DNA from 2 places in the Streptomyces sp. BK79 genome. Region 2 is predicted to be linked to the other one. Evidence: riboswitches for the same ligand, from Rfam matches in the RefSeq annotation. Region 2 holds a riboswitch; the other holds the start of a gene.

Region 1 (10,905 bases), on a different contig from region 2:
CGAGGGTGGACTGCTGGCGGTCCAGCTCGGCGTCGACGGCGGCGGCGACGTCGGGGTCGAGCTGGTGCAGGGGGGTGTTCAGAATCGACATGCGGTCGTGACTCCTCAGCCGGCGGTGAAGGCGGTGTACTCGTCGGCGGAGAGCAGGTCGGCCGGCTCGTCCGTGACGCGCACCTTGAACAGCCAGCCGCCCTCGAAGGGCGCGGAGTTCACCAGCGACGGGTCGTTGACGACGTCCTCGTTGACCTCGGTGACCTCACCGGAGACGGGGGAGTACAGGTCGGAGACCGACTTGGTGGACTCCAGTTCGCCGCAGGTCTCGCCCGCGGACACCGACGCGCCGACCTCGGGGAGCTGGACGAAGACCACGTCACCGAGCGCGTTGGCCGCGTGCTCCGTGATGCCGACCGTCGAGGCGCCGTCCTCGGCGGCCGACAGCCACTCGTGCTCCTTGCTGTAGCGCAGCTGCTGGGGGTTGCTCATGGCCTGAATTCTCCTGTACGCGAGGAAGTGCTGGTGAAGGGGGGCTGCTGATGAAGGGACCGCTGGAACCGCTGGTGAGCAGCGAGGACGCGGTGCGGGGCGACGAGGGCCCCGCCGTCCGCCCAGTCTCTACTTCTGGCGCTTGTAGAACGGCAGCGCCACGATCTCGTACGGCTCGTGGCTGCCCCGGATGTCCACGCCGACACCCTCGGTGCCCGGCGCCGCGTGCGCGGGGTCGACGTACGCCATGGCGATCGGCCTGCCCAGCGTCGGGGACGGCGCGCCGGAGGTGACCTCGCCGATCACCTCGCCGCCGGTGACGACCTGGTACCCGGCGCGCGGGACCCGGCGGCCCTCGGCGACCAGGCCGACCAGGACGCGCGGCGGGTTCTGCTCGGCGCGGGCGGCGGCCTCGGTGAGCGCGGCGCGCCCGACGAAGTCGCCCTCCTTCTCGAACTTCACCACCCGGCCGAGCCCGGCGTCGAAGGGCGTCAGCGCGGTCGTCAGCTCGTGCCCGTACAGCGGCATGCCCGCCTCCAGGCGGAGCGTGTCCCGGCAGGACAGGCCGCACGGGACCAGCCCGGCGCCCTCGCCCGCCTTGGTCAGCGCCTGCCACAGCTCCACGGCGTGCTCGGGCCGCACGAACAGCTCGAAGCCGTCCTCGCCGGTGTAGCCGGTGCGCGCGATGAGCGCCGGGACGCCCGCGACGGTGCCGGGCAGACCGGCGTAGTACTTCAGGCCGTCCAGGTCGGCGTCGGTGAGCGAGGCGAGGATGGCCGGGGACTCGGGGCCCTGCACGGCGAGCAGCGCGTAGGCGTCCCGGTCGTCGCGCACCTCGGCGTCGAAGCCGGCGGCCCGCTCGGTCAGCGCGTCCAGCACCACCTGGGCGTTGGAGGCGTTGGCGACCACCATGTACTCGGTGTCACCGAGCCGGTAGACGATCAGGTCGTCCAGGATGCCGCCGTCCTCGCGGCAGATCATGGTGTAGCGGGCGCGGCCCGGCTTCACACCGCCGATGTTGCCGACCAGCGCGAAGTCCAGCAGCGCGGCGGCCTGCGGCCCGGTGACCGTGATCTCGCCCATGTGCGAGAGGTCGAAGAGCCCGGCCCGGGTGCGCACCGCGACGTGCTCGTCCCGCTCGGAGCCGTAGCGCAGCGGCATGTCCCAGCCGGCGAAGTCGGTCATCGTCGCGCCGAGCGCGCGATGCGTCGCGTCGAGCGCGGTACGGCGGAGTTCTGTACTGCTCATCGGTCGGTCGTCTCCCAGGACAGGACGTGGCGAGGTCGGTCCTCCCCATCTGTCATCGAAACCTGAGAGGTTCGCCACGACCACCGGAGCACGGCGGTCAGGACTTGCACCTTGGGTGGGGCAGCCGTCGAGCGGCGGCCCGCTTTTCAGATGTGCCTCGCCCGCGCGGTAACGGGGCCTGAGAGATTCAAGGGAGGGACTTGCTCCTTCGGCGCCCCGGCGCGGCCGGGGACTCTCCCGCGCGGATTCAAACGGCCGGTATGCAGTTGGCGCCGCCATCATTGCACGCCCCGCCCGTCCGTGGGCAGACCGCTTTCTGTGACCGGCCTGTGGCAGTAAGCGCACGAAAACGCGAGACCTGGGGATTACCTTCTCTTTACACTCGACGGGGATGGGAACTCGTGAACCGCCCCAGGGGAGGACGATCACGGTGAACAGGACCACGGCGTACGCCGCCACCTCCGGTCTCGCGCTGCCCGAGCAGCCCGCCGCCCCGGCCCCGGAGGCGTGCGCCGAAGTGCCCGCACCCGTCGTCCGCGACCTGCGGGACCGCGGCGGCCGCAGCCCGCACGCCCTGCTCTTCGGCCCCCGGGACCTGGTGGTGATCACCGGCCTGCCCGGCAGCGGCAAGTCCACGCTGATGCGGCGGACCGTGCGCGGCCCGCGCATCGACTCCCAGGACACCCGCGACCGCTGGGACCGCCGCATGCCGCGCTTCCTGCCGTACGCGCTCTACCGCCCCCTGGTCCGCTTCGCCCACTACGCCGGGCTGCGCAAGGCGCTGCGCTCCGGCGAGGGCGTCGTCGTGCACGACTGCGGCACCCAGGCCTGGGTGCGCGCCTGGCTGGCCCGCGAGGCCCGCCGCCGGGAGGGCACCCTGCACCTGCTGCTGCTGGACGTCGACGCCGGAGAGGCGCTGGCCGGGCAGCGCGAGCGCGGCCGGGGCGTGTCGCGGTACGCGTTCGCGCGGCACCGCGCGGCCAACGCCCGCCTGCTGCGCGCGGTGACCGGGGGCACCCTGCCCGCCGGCTGCGTCTCGGCGATCCTCCTGGACCGGCCCGCGGCGGACACCCTGCGCCGGATCGCCTTCACGGGGTGACGCAGCGTAGGACCGCGGGGCCGAACGGGTTAGCCTTTTCAGCCACAGCAGCGGTACCAGGCAGGCGGTAGGCAGATGGACTTCCCAGGGGGCCTCCCGGCGGACTTCTCCGCCGGCATCCCGGCGCAGGCGCACCCCCACCCGCACGGCGGGTGGCCCGGCAACGAGCTGGAGGAGGTGCTGTCCGCCTCCCTCGGCGTGCCGGGCGCCGGCGGCCGGATCGTGGAGGTGCTCGGCCGCAGCTTCCTGTGGATACCCCTGCCGAACGGCGGCGGTCCCCACAGCGGCCCCCTCGACCTGCCCTCCCTGGAGATCGACGGCCAGGCCTACGTGCCGGTCTTCAGTTCCGAGGAGCAGCTCCGCCAGGTCGCCGGCGCGGAGATGGCGTACACCATCGCGCCCGCCGTGGAGTTCGCCCGCGGCCTGCCCCCGCAGGTCGGCATCGCCGTGAACCCCGAGGGTGTGGTCGGCATCCCGCTGCCGCCGCCCGCCGTGGCCGAGCTGTGCCGGGCCGGCCGCACCCCGCTGGACGGGCCCGCGTCCGGCGGCCGGGTCCGCCTGTTCGAGCCGGACTGGCAGGACGACCCGGTGGACTTCCTGGCCGCCGCGTCCGCCGAGTTCGCCGCGACCGGCGTCGTCCGCACCGCCCGCCGCTGCCTCGCCGCCGTCGAGACCGCCGACCCGGTCATGTTCGTCGGCGTCGAACTCACCCACTGGGAGGGCGACGCCCGGGCCCTCCCCCTGGACGCCCTGGGCCGGGCCCTGGCCAAGGCCCCGCTGAAGACCCCGGTCAACCTGGTCCTGCTGGAGGCGGCCCAGGACCCGGTGTGCGACTGGATGCGCGCGAACGTCCGCCCGTTCTACGACCGGGACCTGTAGACGCCGACGAGGACGTGGCGCACCCGCCGACGCGGGGCACCGAACCCCCGAGCGCGTAGGCACCCCCCGCCCGGCGGAGCCTTAAGCTGTTTTCACAACCGGGGAACTTCTCGAAGGGGCGATACACGTGAGCGCCAGCGGCACGACGACCGGGCAGGTCGAGCACATGCTGCGCCAGGTGACCCCCGGGCGCTACGACGCCTACGAGGCCCTGCTGCGTGCGCTCGCCGGCCCCACTTCCGGCCAGGTCTGGATGCTGCTCTGGCACGGCCAGGCCGGCTCCCCGGACGCCCAGTACGGGAACATGGAGGTCGACGGCTTCGGCTACGCGCCCTGCGTCACCTCCGCCCAGGAGCTGTCGGCCAGCGGCTGGAACCGGTCGTACGAGGTGGTCGACGGCCTGGAGGTGGCCCGCGCCCTCTACCCGGACCACTATGGCCTCTGGCTCAACCCGCACGCCCCCGGCGGCGGGGTCGGTATCCCGTGGCCCGACCTGCGCCGCATCGCCTCCGGCCTGGACCGCCAGCCCGCCGGGCCGCTGCGCCTGTCCGAACCGGCCATCGAGATCCCCCAGTTCTACGCCCTGCTCGCGCAGAACGCGCACCGTACCCCGGCCGTCCGCGCGCTGCGCCGCGCCTGGGTGCAGCCGGCGCTGGGCGCGCCGTATCTCGCCATCGGCCTCGACGTGTACGACACCTCTCCGCCGGCCGTCGACGCGGTGCGGGCGATGATGCAGCAGTCCGTCGGCGCGGTCCCGGACGGGCTGCCGGTGTCGACGGTCGCGATGACCGACGCGCACGACCCGGTCGCCATGTGGCTGCGTGCCCACGCCCGCCCCTTCTACGACCGCGAGGCGCACGGGTCCGCCCCCGCGCAGGCCCCCGCCGGCGGGTACGGCTACCCCCCGGCCCCGGGCCGGTACTGATCGTCGCGGGGCCCGCTCCGGCGATGGTGGGAGCCGATCTTCGCGCGTAGATGTGGGCGTAAGGCCCCGTATTGCACCTGATGCCCCAACTCGTCCGCGTCCGGCCCCCGTTACCCACTGTCCGGATAACGGAACACCTCGAACAGCATCACGGTTACGCATCCATTCCCCGTCAAGTCTGGCTATAGATCGCCAAAGCGTTGAAGACTCCCGCAGCAAGGGGTGGGAGTCCGCCCCTGTGTACGACGGACTGATCACGCCGCTACAGCGGCAAGTGCGGGCCGGCTACCGCCGGTTGAGAGGGGTCCCTGCCAGATGACGGCACCATTGCACGAGCCGACCGCGGAAGCGGCCCCGAGTGCCGCCGAGGAAGCGGCGGTTGCCGGCGCCGAGGCCAAGGCGGTACAGGGGCGTTCCCTGGGCCGGATCGCCTGGGAGCGCCTGAAACGGGACAAGCTGGCCCTCACGGGCGGCGTTGTGGTGCTCTTCCTCGTCGTGGTCGCGCTGCTCGCGCCCGTGATCACCAACCTCGTCGGGCAGGACCCGGACGTCTACCACGAGGACCTGATCGACCCGCTCTTCGGTACGCCCACCGGTTCTCTGGGCGGCATCAGCGGCGAGCACTGGCTCGGCGTGGAGCCCGTCAACGGCCGCGACATCTTCGCCCGCATCGTCCACGGGGCCCGGATCTCGCTGCTCGTCGGCTTCCTGTCCGCGATCGTCGCCGTGATCCTCGGCACCGTCCTGGGCATCCTGGCCGGCTTCTTCGGCGGCTGGGTCGACGCCCTCATCAGCCGCGTCATGGACGGCCTGCTCGCCTTCCCGCAGCTGCTCTTCATCATCGCGCTGGTCTCCGTCATGCCGAACGAGATGCTCGGTCTCAGCGGCACGGGCGTGCGCCTGTTCGTGATGATCCTGGTCATCGGTTTCTTCGGCTGGCCCTACATCGGACGCGTGGTGCGCGGCCAGACGCTCTCGATGCGTGAACGCGAGTACGTCGAGGCGGCCCGGTCCCTGGGTGCCGGACGGCTCTACATCCTCTTCAAGGAACTGCTGCCCAACCTGGTGGCGCCGATCATCGTCTACACGACGATGATGATCCCCACCAACATCCTCACCGAGGCGGCACTCAGCTTCCTGGGCGTGGGCGTCAAGCCGCCCACGTCGTCCTGGGGGCAGATGCTCTCGAGCGCGATCGACTACTACCAGTCGGACCCCATGTACATGGTGGTCCCGGGTGTGGCGATCTTCATCACCGTTCTTGCCTTCAACCTCTTCGGTGACGGCGTACGCGACGCGCTGGACCCGAAGGGCTCCCGCTGACCTGCCGTACCGGCAAGCGACCCGTGGCTCCAGCACGGGGTCTCTCATCTAATCCGGAGGATCCGAGATCGTGACTACCCAACGCACCTCAGGGCGGCGCAAGCAGGCCATGGCCGCTGCCGCAGTGGTCGCCGCGCTGCTGACCACGGCGGCGTGCGGCGGCGGCGGTGACAGCGACGGCGGGGGATCGAAGAACGGCGCGGCCGGCTTCGACGCCGCGAACAACAAGGTCGCCCAGGCCGACCTGGCCAAGAAGGGCGGCGAGCTGAAGTTCGCCAGCGCCCAGGACGCCGACTCGTGGGACACCACGCGCGGCTACTACGGCTTCATGTGGAACTTCTCCCGCTACTACTCCCGCCAGCTCGTCACGAACGCCACCGAGCCGGGCAAGGCCGGCGCCGGCGTGACCCCGGACCTCGCGACCGGGCTCGCCAAGGTCTCGGACGACGGCAAGACCTACACGTACACCCTGCGTGACGGCATCACGTGGGAGGACGGCAAGCCGATCACGTCCAAGGACGTGAAGTACGGCATCGAGCGCGTCTGGGCGCAGGACGTGCTCTCCGGCGGTCCGGTGTACCTGAAGGACGTCCTCGACCCCAAGGGCGAGTACCAGGGCCCCTACAAGGACAAGTCCAAGGACAAGCTCGGTCTCAAGGCGATCGAGACGCCCGACGACAAGACCATCATCTTCAAGCTGCCGAAGGCCAACTCGGACTTCGAGGAGATGCTGGCCCTCACCTCGGCGTCCCCGGTCCGCCAGGACAAGGACACCAAGTCCAAGTACGGCCTGCACCCGTTCTCCTCCGGCCCGTACAAGTTCCAGTCGTACAACCCGGGCAAGGACCTCGTCCTGGTCCGCAACACCGAGTGGAAGCAGGAGTCGGACCCGGTCCGCAAGGCGTACCCGGACAAGATCTCGATCAAGTTCTTCACCAACGCCAACGAGCTGGACCAGCGTCTGATCGCCGGCGACTACGACCTGGACCTGGCCCAGACCGGCCTGTCCCCGCAGGGCCGCACCACCGCCCTGAAGCAGCACAAGGGCAACCTGGACAACCCGGTCTCCGGCTACATCCGCTACGCGGTGTTCCCGCAGAGCGTGAAGCCGTTCGACAACATCCACTGCCGCAAGGCCGTGCTCTACGGGGCCGACCACGTCTCGCTCCAGACCGCGCGCGGCGGCCCGGTCGCCGGTGGCGACATCGGCACCAACATGCTGCCGCCGGCCGTCCCGGGCTCCGAGGGCCAGAGCTACGACCCGTACGAGATGGCCGGGGCGAACAAGAAGGGCAACATCGCCAAGGCCAAGGAAGAGCTGAAGGCCTGCGGCAAGCCCAACGGCTTCAAGACCACCATCGCGGTCCGCAACAACAAGCCGGTCGAGGTGGCCACCGCCGAGTCCCTCCAGGCGTCGCTGAAGAAGGTCGGCATCACCGTCGACATCGACCAGTACGACGGCTCCCAGACCGCCGGCATCATCGGTAGCCCCGCCAACGTGAAGAAGAAGGGCTACGGCATCATCATCATGGGCTGGGGCCCGGACTTCCCGTCCGTCCAGGGCTACGGTCTGCCCCTGTGGGACAGCAGCTACATCCTCGAGAGCGGCAACAACAACTACGCCCTCATCAAGGACAAGGCGATCGACGGCCTGTTCGACAAGTACGTCACCACGCTCGACGACGCCGGCAAGGCCGACATCGCCAAGCAGATCAACCACAAGGTCATGGAGGGCGGCTACTACCTGCCCTTCGTCTTCGAGAAGTTCATCAACTGGCGCTCCAGCCGACTGGCGAACGTGTACACCACCGACGGTTACAGCGGTATGTACGACTTCGTCAACCTCGGCCTGAAGTCCTCCGCGAAGTAACCGGTACACCCGCCGTACGGCACGAAAGGCAGGTGAAGGCCGGCGCGGCGTGAGCGCGGGCCGCCGGAAGACCTCCGGCGGCCCGCGGTCCGCGGCGGGCCGTAAGCTGTGCTCGCTTACCTCATCAGGCGGCTGTTCGCCGCCGTAGTGATGCTCGTGGTCATCATCCTGGTGGTCTTCGGCATCTTCTTCCTCGTCCCCAAGTGGGCGGGCGTCGACATCGCCACGAGCTTCGTGGGCAAGCAGGCCGACCCGGCCGCCGTCGAGGCGGTGCGGCAGAAGCTGGGACTGGGCGACCCGATCTTCGTCCAGGCCTGGGAGTTCTTCAAGGGCATCTTCGCGGGCCGCACCTACTCCGGCGGCGGCGACGTCACCCAGTGCTCCGCCCCGTGCTTCGGCTACTCCTTCCGCAGCGAACAGGCCGTCTGGCCGGTGCTGACCGAGCGTTTCCCGGTGACCCTGGCTCTCGCGCTCGGTGCGGCCGTCCTCTGGCTGATCTTCGGTCTCGCGGCGGGTGTGCTCTCCGCCCTCAAGCGGGGCACCCTGTGGGACCGCGGTGCGATGGTCGTCGCGCTCGCGGGCGTCTCCCTCCCCATCTACTTCACCGGTCTGCTCAGCCTCGCGGTGTTCTCGCACAGCCTGGGCTGGATCAACGCGGAGTTCGTCCCGCTGGAGGAGAGCCTCTCCGGCTGGTTCGGCGGCATGATCCTGCCCTGGGTCACCCTGGCCTTCCTCTACGCCGCGATGTACGCCCGCATCACCCGGGCGACCATGATGGAGATCCTCGGCGAGGACTACATCCGCACCGCGCGCGCCAAGGGCCTCAAGGAGCAGGTCGTCATCCGCAAGCACGCCATGCGGTCGACCCTGACCCCGCTGCTCACCATGCTCGGCATGGACCTCGGCGCCCTCATGGGCGGCGCTATCCTGACCGAGACCACGTTCAGCCTCCCCGGCCTCGGCCAGAAGGTGCTGGACGCGATCCAGAACCAGGACCTGCCCTTCATCCTGGGCGTCGTCCTGATCACTTCTCTCGCGGTGCTCATCGCCAACCTCGTGGTGGACGTCCTGTACGCCGTGATCGACCCCCGAGTGAGGCTCACATGACCGAACTGAGCAAGAGCGGAGCTGCCGTGGGCGAGCCCACCGGCACCTCGCCCGCGCCGAAGGCCTTCCTGGAAGTACGCGACCTGAAGGTGCACTTCCCGACCGACGACGGCCTGGTCAAGTCCGTCGACGGGCTCAGCTTCCAGCTGGAGAAGGGCAAGACCCTCGGCATCGTCGGCGAGTCCGGCTCCGGCAAGTCGGTGACCAGCCTCGGCATCATGGGCCTGCACACCGCCGGCCAGTACGGCAAGCGCAAGGCGCGGCTCTCGGGCGAGATCTGGCTGGACGGCACCGAGCTGCTGTCCGCCGACCCGGACCACGTGCGCAAGCTGCGCGGCCGGCAGATGTCGATGATCTTCCAGGACCCGCTGTCCGCGCTGCACCCGTACTACACGATCGGGCAGCAGATCGTGGAGGCGTACCGCATCCACCACCCCGTGGACAAGAAGACCGCCAAGCGCCGGGCCGTGGAGATGCTCGACCGCGTCGGCATCCCGCAGCCGGACAAGCGCGTGGACAGCTTCCCGCACGAGTTCTCCGGCGGTATGCGCCAGCGCGCGATGATCGCCATGTCGCTGGTCAACAACCCCGAGCTGCTCATCGCGGACGAGCCGACGACCGCCCTGGACGTGACCGTCCAGGCGCAGATCCTCGACCTGATCCGCGACCTGCAGAAGGAGTTCGGCTCCGCGGTCATCGTCATCACCCACGACCTGGGCGTCGTCGCCGAACTGGCCGACGACCTCCTGGTGATGTACGGCGGCCGCTGCGTCGAGCGGGGCCCGGCGGAGAAGGTGTTCTACGAGCCCCGGCACCCCTACACCTGGGGCCTGCTCGGCTCGATGCCGCGGCTCGACCGCGACCAGCAGGAACGCCTCATCCCGGTCAAGGGCTCCCCGCCCTCCCTGATCAACCTGCCGTCCGGCTGCGCCTTCAACCCGCGCTGCCCGTACGCCGACGTGCCCAAGGACGACGTCACCCGCACGGTCCGCCCCGAGCTGTCCGAGGTCGGCAGCAAGCACTGGGCCGCCTGCCACATGTCGCAGGAGCAGCGGGAGCGTATCTGGACCGAAGAGATTGCGCCGAAGCTGTGAGCGACGACAAGGCAGTGAGCATCCCCGCGCAGAGCGAGGGCACCGTGGCCACCAAGGCGGACCCCGCACCCGGCGAGGTCCTGCTGAAGGTGACCGGGCTGCAGAAGCACTTCCCGATCAAGAAGGGACTGTTCCAGCGGCAGGTCGGCGCGGTGCATGCCGTCGACGGCATCGACTTCGAGGTCCGCTCCGGCGAGACCCTCGGCGTCGTGGGCGAGTCGGGCTGCGGCAAGTCGACCATGGGCCGGCTGATCACCCGGCTGCTCGAGCCGACCGCCGGCAAGGTCGAGTTCGAGGGCACGGACATCACCCACCTCGGGGTGGGCGGCATGCGTCCGCTGCGCCGCGACGTGCAGATGATCTTCCAGGACCCGTACTCGTCGCTGAACCCGCGCCACACCATCGGCACGATCGTCAGCGCCCCCTTCAAGCTCCAGGGCGTCGAGCCCGAGGGCGGCGTCAAGAAGGAGGTGCAGCGGCTGCTGTCGGTGGTCGGGCTCAACCCCGAGCACTACAACCGCTACCCGCACGAGTTCTCCGGCGGTCAGCGTCAGCGCATCGGCATCGCCCGGGCGCTCGCGCTCAACCCCAAGCTGGTCGTGGCCGACGAGCCGGTCTCCGCGCTCGACGTGTCGATCCAGGCCCAGGTCGTCAACCTGCTCGACGACCTCCAGCAGGAGCTGGGCCTGACGTACGTGATCATCGCGCACGACCTGTCCGTCGTCCGGCACGTCTCGGACCGGATCGCGGTGATGTACCTCGGCAAGATCGTGGAGCTGGCCGACCGCGACCAGCTGTACAAGGCGCCGATGCACCCGTACACCAAGGCCCTGCTGTCGGCGGTGCCGATCCCCGACCCGGCGCGGCGCGGGACCAA
Region 2 (10,905 bases):
CTTCCAGGACTACCTGCTCTTCCCGCACCTGACCGCCCTCGACAACGTCGCCTTCGGGCCGCGCTGCCGGGGCGCGAGCAAGGCCGAGGCCCGGGCCCGGGCGGCGAAGTGGCTCGACCGCATGGGGCTCGCCGACCACGCCGGCGCCAAGCCGCGCCGGCTGTCCGGCGGCCAGGCCCAGCGCGTCGCCCTCGCCCGCGCCCTGGCCACCCACCCCCGGCTGCTGCTCCTGGACGAACCCCTCGCGGCGCTGGACGCCCGGACGCGGCTGGAGGTGCGGGCCCAGCTGCGGCGCCACCTGGCCGAGTTCGAGGCCGTCGCCGTCCTGGTCACGCACGACCCGCTGGACGCCATGGTGCTGGCCGACCGGCTGGTCGTCGTGGAGGACGGCGGGGTCGTCCAGGAGGGCGGCCCCGCCGACATCGCCCGCCGGCCCCGTACGGACTACATCGCGCGGCTGGTCGGCCTGAACCTCTACCGGGGGCGGGCCGACGGCCACACCGTGCGACTGGACGCGGGGCCCGCGATCACCACCACCGAGGACCTCTCCGGCCCGGTCTTCGTGGCGTTCCCACCGAGTGCCGTGACCCTGTACGGGGAACGGCCCGCCGGCTCCAGCGCCCGCAACCTGTGGCGCTGCGAGGTCGCGGGGCTGGAGACGCACGGCGACCAGATCCGCGTCGACCTCACCGGCGAACTCCCGCTCGCCGCCGACCTCACCACGGTCGCGGCGGCGGAGCTGGGCCTCCACCAGGGCGCACCGGTGTGGGCGGCCGTCAAGGCGACCCAGACCCACGCGTACCCGGCATAGCCCCCGCGCGGGGCTACGGTGCCCCCATGAGCCTGAGCATCCGCAACCAGCTCCCCGGCACCGTCACCGCCGTCACGCCCGGCGAGGCCATGGCGACGGTCGGGGTCCGCCTCGACGGCGGCCAGGACCTCACCGCGGCGATCACCCGGGACGCGGCCGAGGACCTCGCCCTCACCGCCGGTACGGCCGTGCGCGCCCTGGTGAAGTCGACGGAGGTCTCCCTGGCGACCGCGCGCGTCCAGGGCCTGTCCATCCGCAACCAGCTGCCCGGTACGGTCACCGCCGTCACCGCCGGCGACGCGATGGCCTTGGTCCGGGTCGCCGTCGAGGGCGCCGAACTGACCGCCGCGATCACCAGGGAGGCCGCCGCCGACCTCGGCCTGTCCGCCGGCGTCCCGGTCGTCGCGCTGGTCAAGTCCACGGAGGTGTCCCTCGCGACCGCGTGACGCGGCACGAGCGGCTCCGTGCGGGCCCCGGAGGGCACGCGCGGAGCCGCTCTCCGTACTACGGGGCTCAGTCCTCGTACGCGTCCAGCGGCGGGCAGGAGCACACGAGGTTCCGGTCGCCGTAGGCCTGGTCGATGCGGCGCACCGGCGGCCAGTACTTGTCGGCGGCGGACACCCCGGCCGGGAAGACGGCCTCCTCGCGCGTGTACGCGTGGTCCCAGTCGCCGCCCAGCGCGCCCGCGGTGTGCGGCGCGCCGCGCAGCGGGTTGTCGTCCGCGGACCAGGTGCCGGAACCGACCTTCTCGATCTCCGCGCGGATGGCGATCATCGCCTCGCAGAACCGGTCCAGCTCGTTCAGGTCCTCGGACTCGGTCGGCTCGATCATCAGCGTTCCGGCCACCGGGAACGACATCGTCGGCGCGTGGAAGCCGTAGTCGATCAGCCGCTTGGCGACGTCGTCGACGCTCACGCCGGTCGCCTTGGTCAGCGGACGCAGGTCGATGATGCACTCGTGCGCGACCAGGCCGCCCGGGCCGGTGTAGAGCACCGGGTAGTGCGGCTCCAGGCGCTTGGCGATGTAGTTGGCGGACAGCACGGCCACCTGCGTGGCCCGCTTGAGCCCCTCGCCGCCCATCAGCCGGACGTACGACCAGGAGATCGGCAGGATGCCGGCCGAACCCCAGGGCGCCGCCGAGATCGGGCCGACGCCCGTCTGCGGACCGGCCGCGGGCTGCAGGGGGTGGTTGGGCAGGTACGGCGCCAGGTGCGACCGTACGGCCACGGGGCCGACGCCGGGACCGCCGCCGCCGTGCGGGATGCAGAAGGTCTTGTGCAGGTTCAGGTGCGAGACGTCGCCGCCGAAGTGGCCCGGCTTGGCGAGGCCGACCAGGGCGTTGAGGTTGGCGCCGTCCACGTAGACCTGGCCGCCGGCGTCGTGCACCCGGGCGCAGATGTCGGCGACGTGCTCCTCGAAGACGCCGTGCGTGGAGGGGTACGTGATCATCAGCACGGCCAGCTCGTCGCGGTACTGCTCGATCTTGGCCCGCAGGTCCTCGACGTCGATCTCACCGTCCCCGGCGGTCTTCACGACGACGACCTTCATGCCGGCCATCACGGCGCTGGCGGCGTTGGTGCCGTGCGCGGAGGACGGGATGAGGCAGACGGTGCGCTGGTCGTCGCCGTTGGCGCGGTGGTAGCCGCGGACGGCGAGCAGGCCGGCGAACTCGCCCTGCGACCCGGCGTTCGGCTGGAGGGACACCTTGTCGTACCCGGTGACCTCGGCCAGCCGCTCCTCCAGCTCGCGGATGAGGGTCAGGTAGCCCTGCGCCTGCTCGGCGGGCGCGAAGGGGTGCAGCGCCCCGAACTCGGACCAGGTGACCGGCTCCATCTCGGTGGTCGCGTTGAGCTTCATGGTGCAGGAGCCCAGCGGGATCATGCCCCGGTCCAGCGCGTAGTCCCGGTCGGCCAGGCGGCGCAGGTAGCGCAGCATCGCCGTCTCGGAGCGGTGCCGGTGGAAGACGGGATGGGTGAGGAAGTCGTCCGTGCGCAGCAGCGCCTCGGGCAGCGTCTCCTCGGTCGCCGCGTCCAGCGCCTCGATGTCTCCCTCGACGCCGAAGGCGTTCCACACGCCGGCGACCTGGGCGCGGGTGGTGGTCTCGTCGCAGGCGAACGACAGGTGGTCGCCGTCGACGAGCCAGAGGTTGATGCCGTTCTCGCGGGCGGCGTGGACGACCTCGGCGGCCCGGCCGGGCACCCGCGCGGTGACGGTGTCGAAGTAGGACCCGTGGACGACCTCGACGCCGCAGGCCGCGAGGCCCGCCGCGATGAGGGAGGCGTACCGGTGGGTGCGCCGCGCGATGGCCCGCAGCCCCTCGGGACCGTGGTACACGGCGTACATGCCGGCCATGACGGCGAGCAGCACCTGCGCGGTGCAGATGTTGCTGGTGGCCTTCTCGCGGCGGATGTGCTGCTCGCGGGTCTGCAGGGCGAGCCGGTAGGCCTTGTTGCCGTCCGCGTCCACGGAGACGCCCACGAGCCGTCCGGGCAGGCTGCGCGCGAACTTCTCGTGCACCGCCATGTAGCCGGCGTGCGGCCCGCCGAAGCCCATCGGCACACCGAAGCGCTGCGTCGTGCCGATGGCGATGTCCGCGCCCAGCTCACCGGGCGAGGTCAGCAGCGTGAGGGCGAGCAGGTCGGCGGCGACGGTGACGAGCGCGCCCAGTTCGTGCGCCCGGTCGATCACCGGCTTGATGTCGCGGACGGCACCGGAGGCGCCCGGGTACTGGATCAGAACGCCGTTGATCTCCCGCTCGGCGACCTCGGCGGGGATGCCCGCGCTCAGGTCGGCGACGACGACCTCGACGCCGGTCGGCTCGGCGCGGGTCCGGATCACGGCGACGGTCTGCGGCAGCGCGTCCGCGTCGACCAGGAAGAGGCCCTTCTTGTTCTTGCCCATGCGCCGGGACAGCGCCATCGCCTCGGCGGCGGCGGTGCCCTCGTCGAGCAGCGAGGCACCGGACGTCGGCAGGCCGGTCAGCTCGGCGACCATCGTCTGGAAGTTCAGCAGCGCCTCGAGACGCCCCTGGCTGATCTCCGGCTGGTACGGCGTGTACGCGGTGTACCAGGCGGGGTTCTCCATGACGTTGCGCAGGATGACCGGCGGGGTGAAGGTGCCGTAGTAGCCGAGGCCGATCATGGAGTCGAGGACCTGGTTGCGGTCGGCCAGCGAACGCAGTTCGGCCAGCACCTCGGCCTCGGAGCGGGCGCCCGGCAGGTCCAGCGCGTCGGCGTTCTTGATCACATCCGGCACCGCGGCGGCCGTCAGCTCGTCGAGCGAACCGTAACCGACCTGCGCGAGCATCTTGGCCCGGGCCTCTTGGTCGGGGCCGATGTGGCGCTGCTCGAACGGCATGGCCTGTTCGAGTTCGGAGAGCGGAATGCGGTGGGCGGTCATTGCGGAGGCCTCCTGGTCTGACGACCTTCGAGGGGCACCACGGCGCGGGTACCCGAACGGCCTCCCCCTCTGTCATCTCGACCTGAGAGCTTCACCGGTCGGGCCCGAGGGCTCTTCCGGCTTTCACCGTCGGTGAGGGCGAGAGCCGCCGACTGCCGTCGGTGCCCGCCCTGCTTTCCAGAGTGACCTCGTCCGTGCGGTACGTGAGCCTGAGAGATTCCGGGGAGGATTTGCTCCTTCGGCGCCTCCGATGGTGTCTGGAGGACTCTCCCGCACGGGGTCAGCAGCCGTTGCCAGCGTACCAGCGAGGTCACCGCACGGACCTTCGAGTGGCCGACCCTCCATATCTGCTCTTTCGTAGTACTACGGATGATTTCGGCGGCTGGTGGGTCGGCTGGTGCACGGCCCCACTGCGACCAAGTGGAGGGCCCCGTGCGTACGGACATCGACCCGCGCAACCTGATAGGCCGCAAGGCCTTCGACCGCAACGGCACCCGGATCGGCACCGTCGACGAGGTCTACCTCGACGACGCCACCGGCGTCCCCGAATGGGCGGCCATCCGCACCGGCCTGTTCAGCAGGGACGCCTTCGTGCCTCTGGAGCCGAGCGAACTGGTCGACGGCACCCTGCGCGTGCCCTTCGACCGGACCCTGATCAAGGAAGCCCCCGACTTCGGCGTCGGCCGCCATCTCTCGCCGGAGCAGGAACTCCAGCTCTACCACCACTACGGCCTCGATGTCGCCGCCCCTCCCCCGCTCCCCGACCACGACTTCGGCAAGCTGGCGGGCAAGGAAGACGCCTGACGGCCCTGACGGCCCCGCCCTCCCGCGGCCGCGCTAACCGGGGGCGACGTGAGCCGGCCCCGCCGATCCGGCATCGGCGTCGGCATCGGCGTCGGCGCGCGCACTCGGGCCCGCCTCCCCGCCCCCGGCCATCGACGCGGACGCGCGCGCCCCGGCGTCCGGGCCGGGCTCGGCGTCCCCGGGAGTGAGCGGCGCCGGCCGCACCAGCGGCAGCGGGTCCGCGGGTGACAGCTCCGGGTCGTCCACCGGGAAGGTCCGCACCCGGCCGGTGGGCGAGTACGGCGTCTCGAACCGCACGGTGACCCGCCCCAGCCCGCTGCCCTGCACCCAGCCGTGCCCGTACTCCGCGTGCCGCACGTCGTGGCCCGACGGCCACCGGCGCTCGGCCGGGGACTCCCGCTCCTCCCGTGCGGGCTCGTCGACAGGCTCGTCGACGAGGTCGTCGGCCCGCTCCCCCGCCGCCTGCGCGAACAGGTCCTCCTGCGTGTAGTCGGCGAGCCCGCTGACGCCGACCCCGAGCAATCGCACGCCACCCGTGGTGTCCACCGAGTCCAGCAGCCGGGCCGCGGCCTCACGCACCACCCCCGGGTCGTCGGTCGGCCCGCGCAGGGTCTCGGAACGCGTCAGCGTCGAGAAGTCGTACCTGCGCACCTTCAGCACGATGGTCCGCCCGGACAGCCCGGACGCGCGCAGCCGCCGTACACACCGGTCGGCCAGCCGCCCCACCTCCACGCCGACCCGCACCCGGTCGTGGATGTCCACGTCGTACGTGTCCTCCACCGACACCGACTTGGTCTCCCGCTCGGCCACCACGGGCCGGTCGTCGCGGGCCAGCGCCATGGCGTACAGGGCATGCCCGTGCGCCTTGCCCAGCAGCCGTACGAGTTCGTCCTCGCCCGCCTCGGCCAGTTCACCGATCGTGGTGATCCCGGCCCGCCGCAGGTGATCGCCCGTCGCCGGCCCCACCCCGGGCAGGGTCCGCACGGACATCGGCTCCAGCATCGCCCGCTCCGTGCCCGGCGGGATCAGCACCAGCCCGTCGGGCTTGGCCTCCTCCGAGGCGATCTTGGCGAGCATCTTGGACGCCGCCAGTCCGACGGAACCGGTGAGGCCGGTGACGGCACGGATGTCCGCGCGCAGTCGCGCCCCGGCCAGCCGCGCCGACTCCGCGTCCCAGGCCGCCCCACCGGCCTCCAGGTCCACGAATGCCTCGTCCAGGCTCAGCGGCTCCACCAGCGGCGACAGCGCCCGCAGCAGCCCCATCACCTGCTCGCTGATCGACCGGTAGAGCTCGAAGCGCGGGACGAGGTACGCGGCGTTGGGGGCCAGCCGCCGGGCCTGGCCCATGGGCATCGCCGAGTGGACGCCGAAGACCCGCGCCTCGTACGAGCAGGTGGCGACCACCCCTCGTGGCCCGAGGCCGCCCACGACGACGGCCTTCCCGCGCAGGCTCGGCTTGGACGCCTGCTCCACCGAGGCGAAGAAGGCATCCATGTCGAGATGCAGGATCGTGGGCGCGGTTCTCACATCTCCGATGCTGCCCTACGGCACTGACAACGCGCCGCCGGAGCACTCCGGTGTTCAGACCGCCCGGTTGCGCCGCCGGGCCAGCTCGTCGGCGGGATTGTGCCCGACCAGGGTCTCCCCCGTGTCGATCCGCTCGCCGTGCAGCTGCGACAGCGCGCTCTCCACGTCCCGCCACACCACGCCGACCGCGATGCCGAAAATGCCCTGGCCGCCCTGGAGCAGCGCGTGCACCTCGTCGGGCGAGGTGCACTCGTGGACCGTGGCGCCGTCGCTCATCAGCGTCATCCGCTCCAGGTCGCGAAAACCCCGCTCCCTGAGGTGCTGGACGGCGGTGCGGATGTTCTGCAACGACACCCCGGTGTCGAGGAAGCGCTTGACGATCTTCAGCACGACCACGTCGCGGAAGCTGTACAGACGCTGCGTCCCGGATCCGTGCGCGGGTCGCACACTGGGCTCGACCAGTCCCGTGCGAGCCCAGTAGTCGAGCTGCCGGTAGGTGATGCCGGCGGCCGCGCAGGCCGTAGGCCCGCGGTAGCCGATCTGCTCGGACGCCATGGGCGCCGCCCCTCCGCTCCCGGGCACGGCAGCCGGTCGCTGCGGAGCCCGGTCGGCCGCGCCACCGTGCTGGGGATACCCCCCGCCCGCGCGGAGCCGAGAGTTCGGGGGAGGGTACGGACCACTTGCCCCGAGGCTGTGCCCGGAGCCACCCCCAGCCGTACCGTCGCCGCTGATTCTCACGCCGACCTCCGTCCTTGACCTGCCTCCTCGACGGTAGGCAGTCACCAAGGGTGCGTCAACGATCGCCACACTCGGCACGCCGAGTGATAATCACCCTACGAGTGGTTTACCGTGCCCAACCGCGGGGAAAGGCTAGCCGAATGTGCCCGGAGAGGGCCGCGCGACGCCCGTCGCGCGACGCCCGGCCGCACGTCTCACTGGTTGCTGGTCCCGAAGTCCTCCGGCGAGATCTGGTCGAGGAACTCGCGGAACTTCTCGACCTCGTCCTCCTGCTCGTCCGGGATGGCGATGCCGGCGTCGTCGAGGACCGTGTCGCTGCCGAAGATGGGCGTTCCGGTGCGCAGGGCCAGCGCTATGGCGTCGGACGGCCTCGCACTCACCTCGACACCGCTCGCGAAGACCAGCTCGGCGTAGAAGACCCCGTCCCGCAGGTCGGTGATGCGCACTTCCGTGAGCTCCTGGCCGACGGCTTCCAGCACGTCCTTGAACAGGTCGTGGGTGAGCGGCCGCGCGGGAGCCATGCCCTGCTGGGCGAAGGCGATCGCCGTCGCCTCCCCCGGCCCGATCCAGATGGGAAGGAAACGGTCGCCTCCCACCTCGCGCAGCAGCACGATCGGTTGGTTGGAGGGCATCTCGACCCGGACACCTACGACATCGAGCTCGTTCACACAGCAACCCTAGGCCGTGCCCGGGACATTTGGGTAGTCGGGCCGGGATCGGGTGGGCGATCCGGGTTCCCGCACCCGCCCGCTCAGGGCAGTCGCACACCGAGTGCGGTCTGCACCAGCGCGGCGTGCAGCTTCACCGCCAGCCCTGCCAGCTCCTTGGTGCGGGCCTCCGCGTGCGCCCTGGTCTGCGGGTTGCGGTGCCGTCTCAGCGGCGCCACCACCTGGTCGACCAGGCCGGCCTCCCGGTCGGCGGCGGCCTTCATCACCCGAAGGTGCCGCGGCTCGATCCCGGACCGCCCCAGCTGGACCACCAGCGACGCCACGGTGACCGCCTCGGCGTCGTACGCCCCGTCGGGCAGCGGAGTGAGCAGCCCGTAGGACTCCCACTCCTTCAGCTCCTGGTCGTCGACCCCGGCAGCGGCGAGCAGCTCCTCCCGCCCGATCCGGGCCGCCGTCGGCACCTCGGCGGACTCCGGTACCGGCTCCCCGTCACGCTGACGGCCCAGCGACGGCAACGCCCTGGCCTCACCGCGCTCCATGGCGTCCAGGTGCTCGCGGATCACCTTCAGCGGCAGATAGTGGTCACGCTGCATGCGCAGCACCTGGCCGAGGCGCTCCACGTCGTGTGCGCTGAACTTGCGGTACCCGGCCGGGGTCCGCCGAGGCTCGACGAGCCCCTCGGACTCCAGGAAGCGGATCTTGGAGATGCTGATGTCGGGAAACTCGTCACGCAGCGCGTTCAGCACCGCGCCGATGCTCATCAGCCCACTGTCCGTGACGGCGGCACCGCTCCCGGCGCCGCCGCTCGGTGATCGAAGCATGGACCTTCCCTGGAGGTTCCCCGGGCCGACGGCCCGGGGGCGGGTCAGTAACCCCGCTGGCTCGCGTAGAACACCAGCCGGTACTTGCCGATCTGCACCTCGTCACCGTTCGACAGGGCGACCTGGTCGATACGCTCGCGGTTGACGTACGTACCGTTCAGGCTGCCGACGTCGGCCACCGTGAACGAGCCGTCCGGACTGCGGCGGAACTCCACGTGCCGGCGCGAGACCGTCACGTCGTCCAGGAAGATGTCGCTCTGCGGATGACGCCCGGCGGTGGTCAGCTCGCCGTCCAGCAGGAAGCGGCTGCCCGAGTTCGGACCGCGGCGCACGACCAGGAGGGCCGAGCCCAGCGGCAGCGCGTCGACGGCCGCCTGCGCCTCGGGAGAGAGCGCCGGCATCGCCGTCTGGCCGGTGACCTCGGCGTCGTACGCCTCGAGGCCGGAGATGGAGATCGTGGACGTCGTCTCGGACGCACGCTCCGGAACCGCCCCGGCACGCAGCGGCGCCCCGCAGTTGGAGCAGAAGCGGCTGTTCTCCGCGTTGCGGTTACCGCACCTCGTACACACCAGGGCCGACATGGACGGATCCTCCTGCCGCGGCTGCCCCGCCGGGGCGTTCGACGCGTACGGGCCGGGGGCAAACCCTCCACCCGTACCTGAGGTTGACGGTTGGCCGAAACCTATGCCGCCGGCCTGGGCAGGGTCAACAGACGGCGCGCCCTGACCACCCGAAATGTCACCGCCCGGACCAGCCACCTGGTCCCGGAACATCGGACGTCGGCCCTCCGCGTCGGGCTGTGCCCGATGGCGAGCGGTCGCGTTGTCGCTGCCCTCTCGCGCGCTCTTGCCGAACAACTTCGCAAACAACTTCACGGGCGATTCCCCTTGACCGAAACAGACCCGCCCGTGGGGCAGGACGAACCCTGACTGAACCTACTGGCCGACCCGGACACCTTCACAACGTCCGTCTCCACCGGACAGTTTCCACCACGCACCACCCAATCGGTGCGCCGACCCCCCGCAACCTCATGCCCTGGCCGGACGCCCCCCATGCACCGCCGGTTCACTGGGAGGACGACCGAGCGTAGTCAGGCCGCTTCACCGCTCGCAAGGCGTCCACGACGATCTTGCTCGACCGCTCAACAGTAACGGTGGCCTGTTCCTTTTCCAGAGTCTGCACGACGCCTCCAGGAATGTTGAGAGCCGGTTCCAGGTCCTGCGGCTTGCCGATGACCTGGAAACGATAGGGCGCGTTGATCTTGTTCCCGTCGACGCTCACGGTCTTGCCGGAGTCGGTGAGGTACGTGCCGGCGACGACCCGAACACCGTTCACCTGGATCGCCTCCGCACCCGCCGCGCGCAGCTCCTGGATCGCGTCGAGCAGCATGTCCGCCTCGACCGCTCCCTTCGTGTCCTCGATCGTCACCGTGATGCCGGGGCCCTGCGCGGCCACGGTGCCCGCGAGGACGCCGAGTTGCCGTTCCTTCTCGAGCGTCTGCCTGCGGGCCTCCTCCGCCTGGTCGGAGCTGTTCTCCAGCTCGTCGCGCTGCTTCTCGAGGCCCTGCTTCTCGTCTTCAAGACGCTGGGTCCGGTCGTCCAGTTCATCGAGGATGCGGACGAGATCCTCCTGGCGGGCACCGCGCAGCGCCCCGTCGCCCTCGCTGTTCGACGCCACCTGGACCGCGAGCCCGAACCCGAGGCCGAACAGCAGCAGCGCGACGATCAGTTGGGCCCGGGTGAGCCGGGGCGGCCACAGCCCCTTGACGAGCCGCTGCCGACCCGACGGGCCAGGCGGCGACGCGGGCCGCACCTCCGGCGTGTCGCCGACCGGGGACCGCGGCGGCGGCACCTCGTCCGGCAGTTCCTCGCGCAGACCGCGCGCGCTCCGCTCCTCCTCGTCGCTCATCCGCCTCACGCCCGGAAGACGTGGCGTCGGATCGCCGCGGCGTTGGAGAAGATGCGGATGCCGAGGACGACCACGACACCGGTGGACAGCTGGGCCCCGACGCCCAACTTGTCGCCCAGGAACACGATCAGCGCGGCCACGACCACATTCGAGAGGAACGACACCACGAAGACCTTGTCATCGAAGATGCCGTCGAGCATGGCCCTCAGCCCGCCGAAGACGGCGTCCA

The links. A riboswitch is a leader RNA that binds a small molecule or an ion and turns the genes downstream of it on or off. The one in region 2 is predicted to bind glycine.
Region 1: another riboswitch for glycine. It lies ahead of gcvT (glycine cleavage system aminomethyltransferase GcvT); the one in region 2 lies ahead of gcvP (aminomethyl-transferring glycine dehydrogenase).

Annotation. Positions count from the first base shown of each region.
Region 1 covers NZ_JBHVOC010000017.1:1,245-12,149, forward strand. Annotated here, with positions in the region: gene glyA (serine hydroxymethyltransferase) at 1-91, opposite strand, end outside; gene gcvH (glycine cleavage system protein GcvH) at 106-483, opposite strand; gene gcvT (glycine cleavage system aminomethyltransferase GcvT) at 613-1,731, opposite strand; glycine riboswitch at 1,888-1,981, opposite strand; gene ACFIF2_RS21695 (AAA family ATPase) at 2,162-2,830, shown strand; gene ACFIF2_RS21700 (enhanced serine sensitivity protein SseB) at 2,906-3,709, shown strand; gene ACFIF2_RS21705 (enhanced serine sensitivity protein SseB C-terminal domain-containing protein) at 3,837-4,634, shown strand; gene ACFIF2_RS21710 (ABC transporter permease) at 4,950-5,957, shown strand; gene ACFIF2_RS21715 (ABC transporter substrate-binding protein) at 6,028-7,827, shown strand; gene ACFIF2_RS21720 (ABC transporter permease) at 7,936-8,934, shown strand; gene ACFIF2_RS21725 (ABC transporter ATP-binding protein) at 8,931-10,028, shown strand; gene ACFIF2_RS21730 (ABC transporter ATP-binding protein) at 10,043-10,905, shown strand, end outside.
Region 2 covers NZ_JBHVOC010000007.1:279,178-290,082, forward strand. Annotated here, with positions in the region: gene ACFIF2_RS11580 (ABC transporter ATP-binding protein) at 1-811, shown strand, start outside; gene ACFIF2_RS11585 (molybdopterin-binding protein) at 838-1,257, shown strand; gene gcvP (aminomethyl-transferring glycine dehydrogenase) at 1,325-4,210, opposite strand; glycine riboswitch at 4,398-4,493, opposite strand; gene ACFIF2_RS11595 (PRC-barrel domain-containing protein) at 4,643-5,014, shown strand; partial or broken gene ACFIF2_RS11600 (DNA polymerase IV) at 4,936-6,541, opposite strand; gene ACFIF2_RS11605 (MerR family transcriptional regulator) at 6,596-7,279, opposite strand; gene ACFIF2_RS11610 (bifunctional nuclease family protein) at 7,474-7,947, opposite strand; gene ACFIF2_RS11615 (MerR family transcriptional regulator) at 8,031-8,768, opposite strand; gene ACFIF2_RS11620 (FHA domain-containing protein) at 8,813-9,349, opposite strand; gene ACFIF2_RS11625 (DUF881 domain-containing protein) at 9,834-10,676, opposite strand; gene ACFIF2_RS11630 (small basic family protein) at 10,682-10,905, opposite strand, start outside.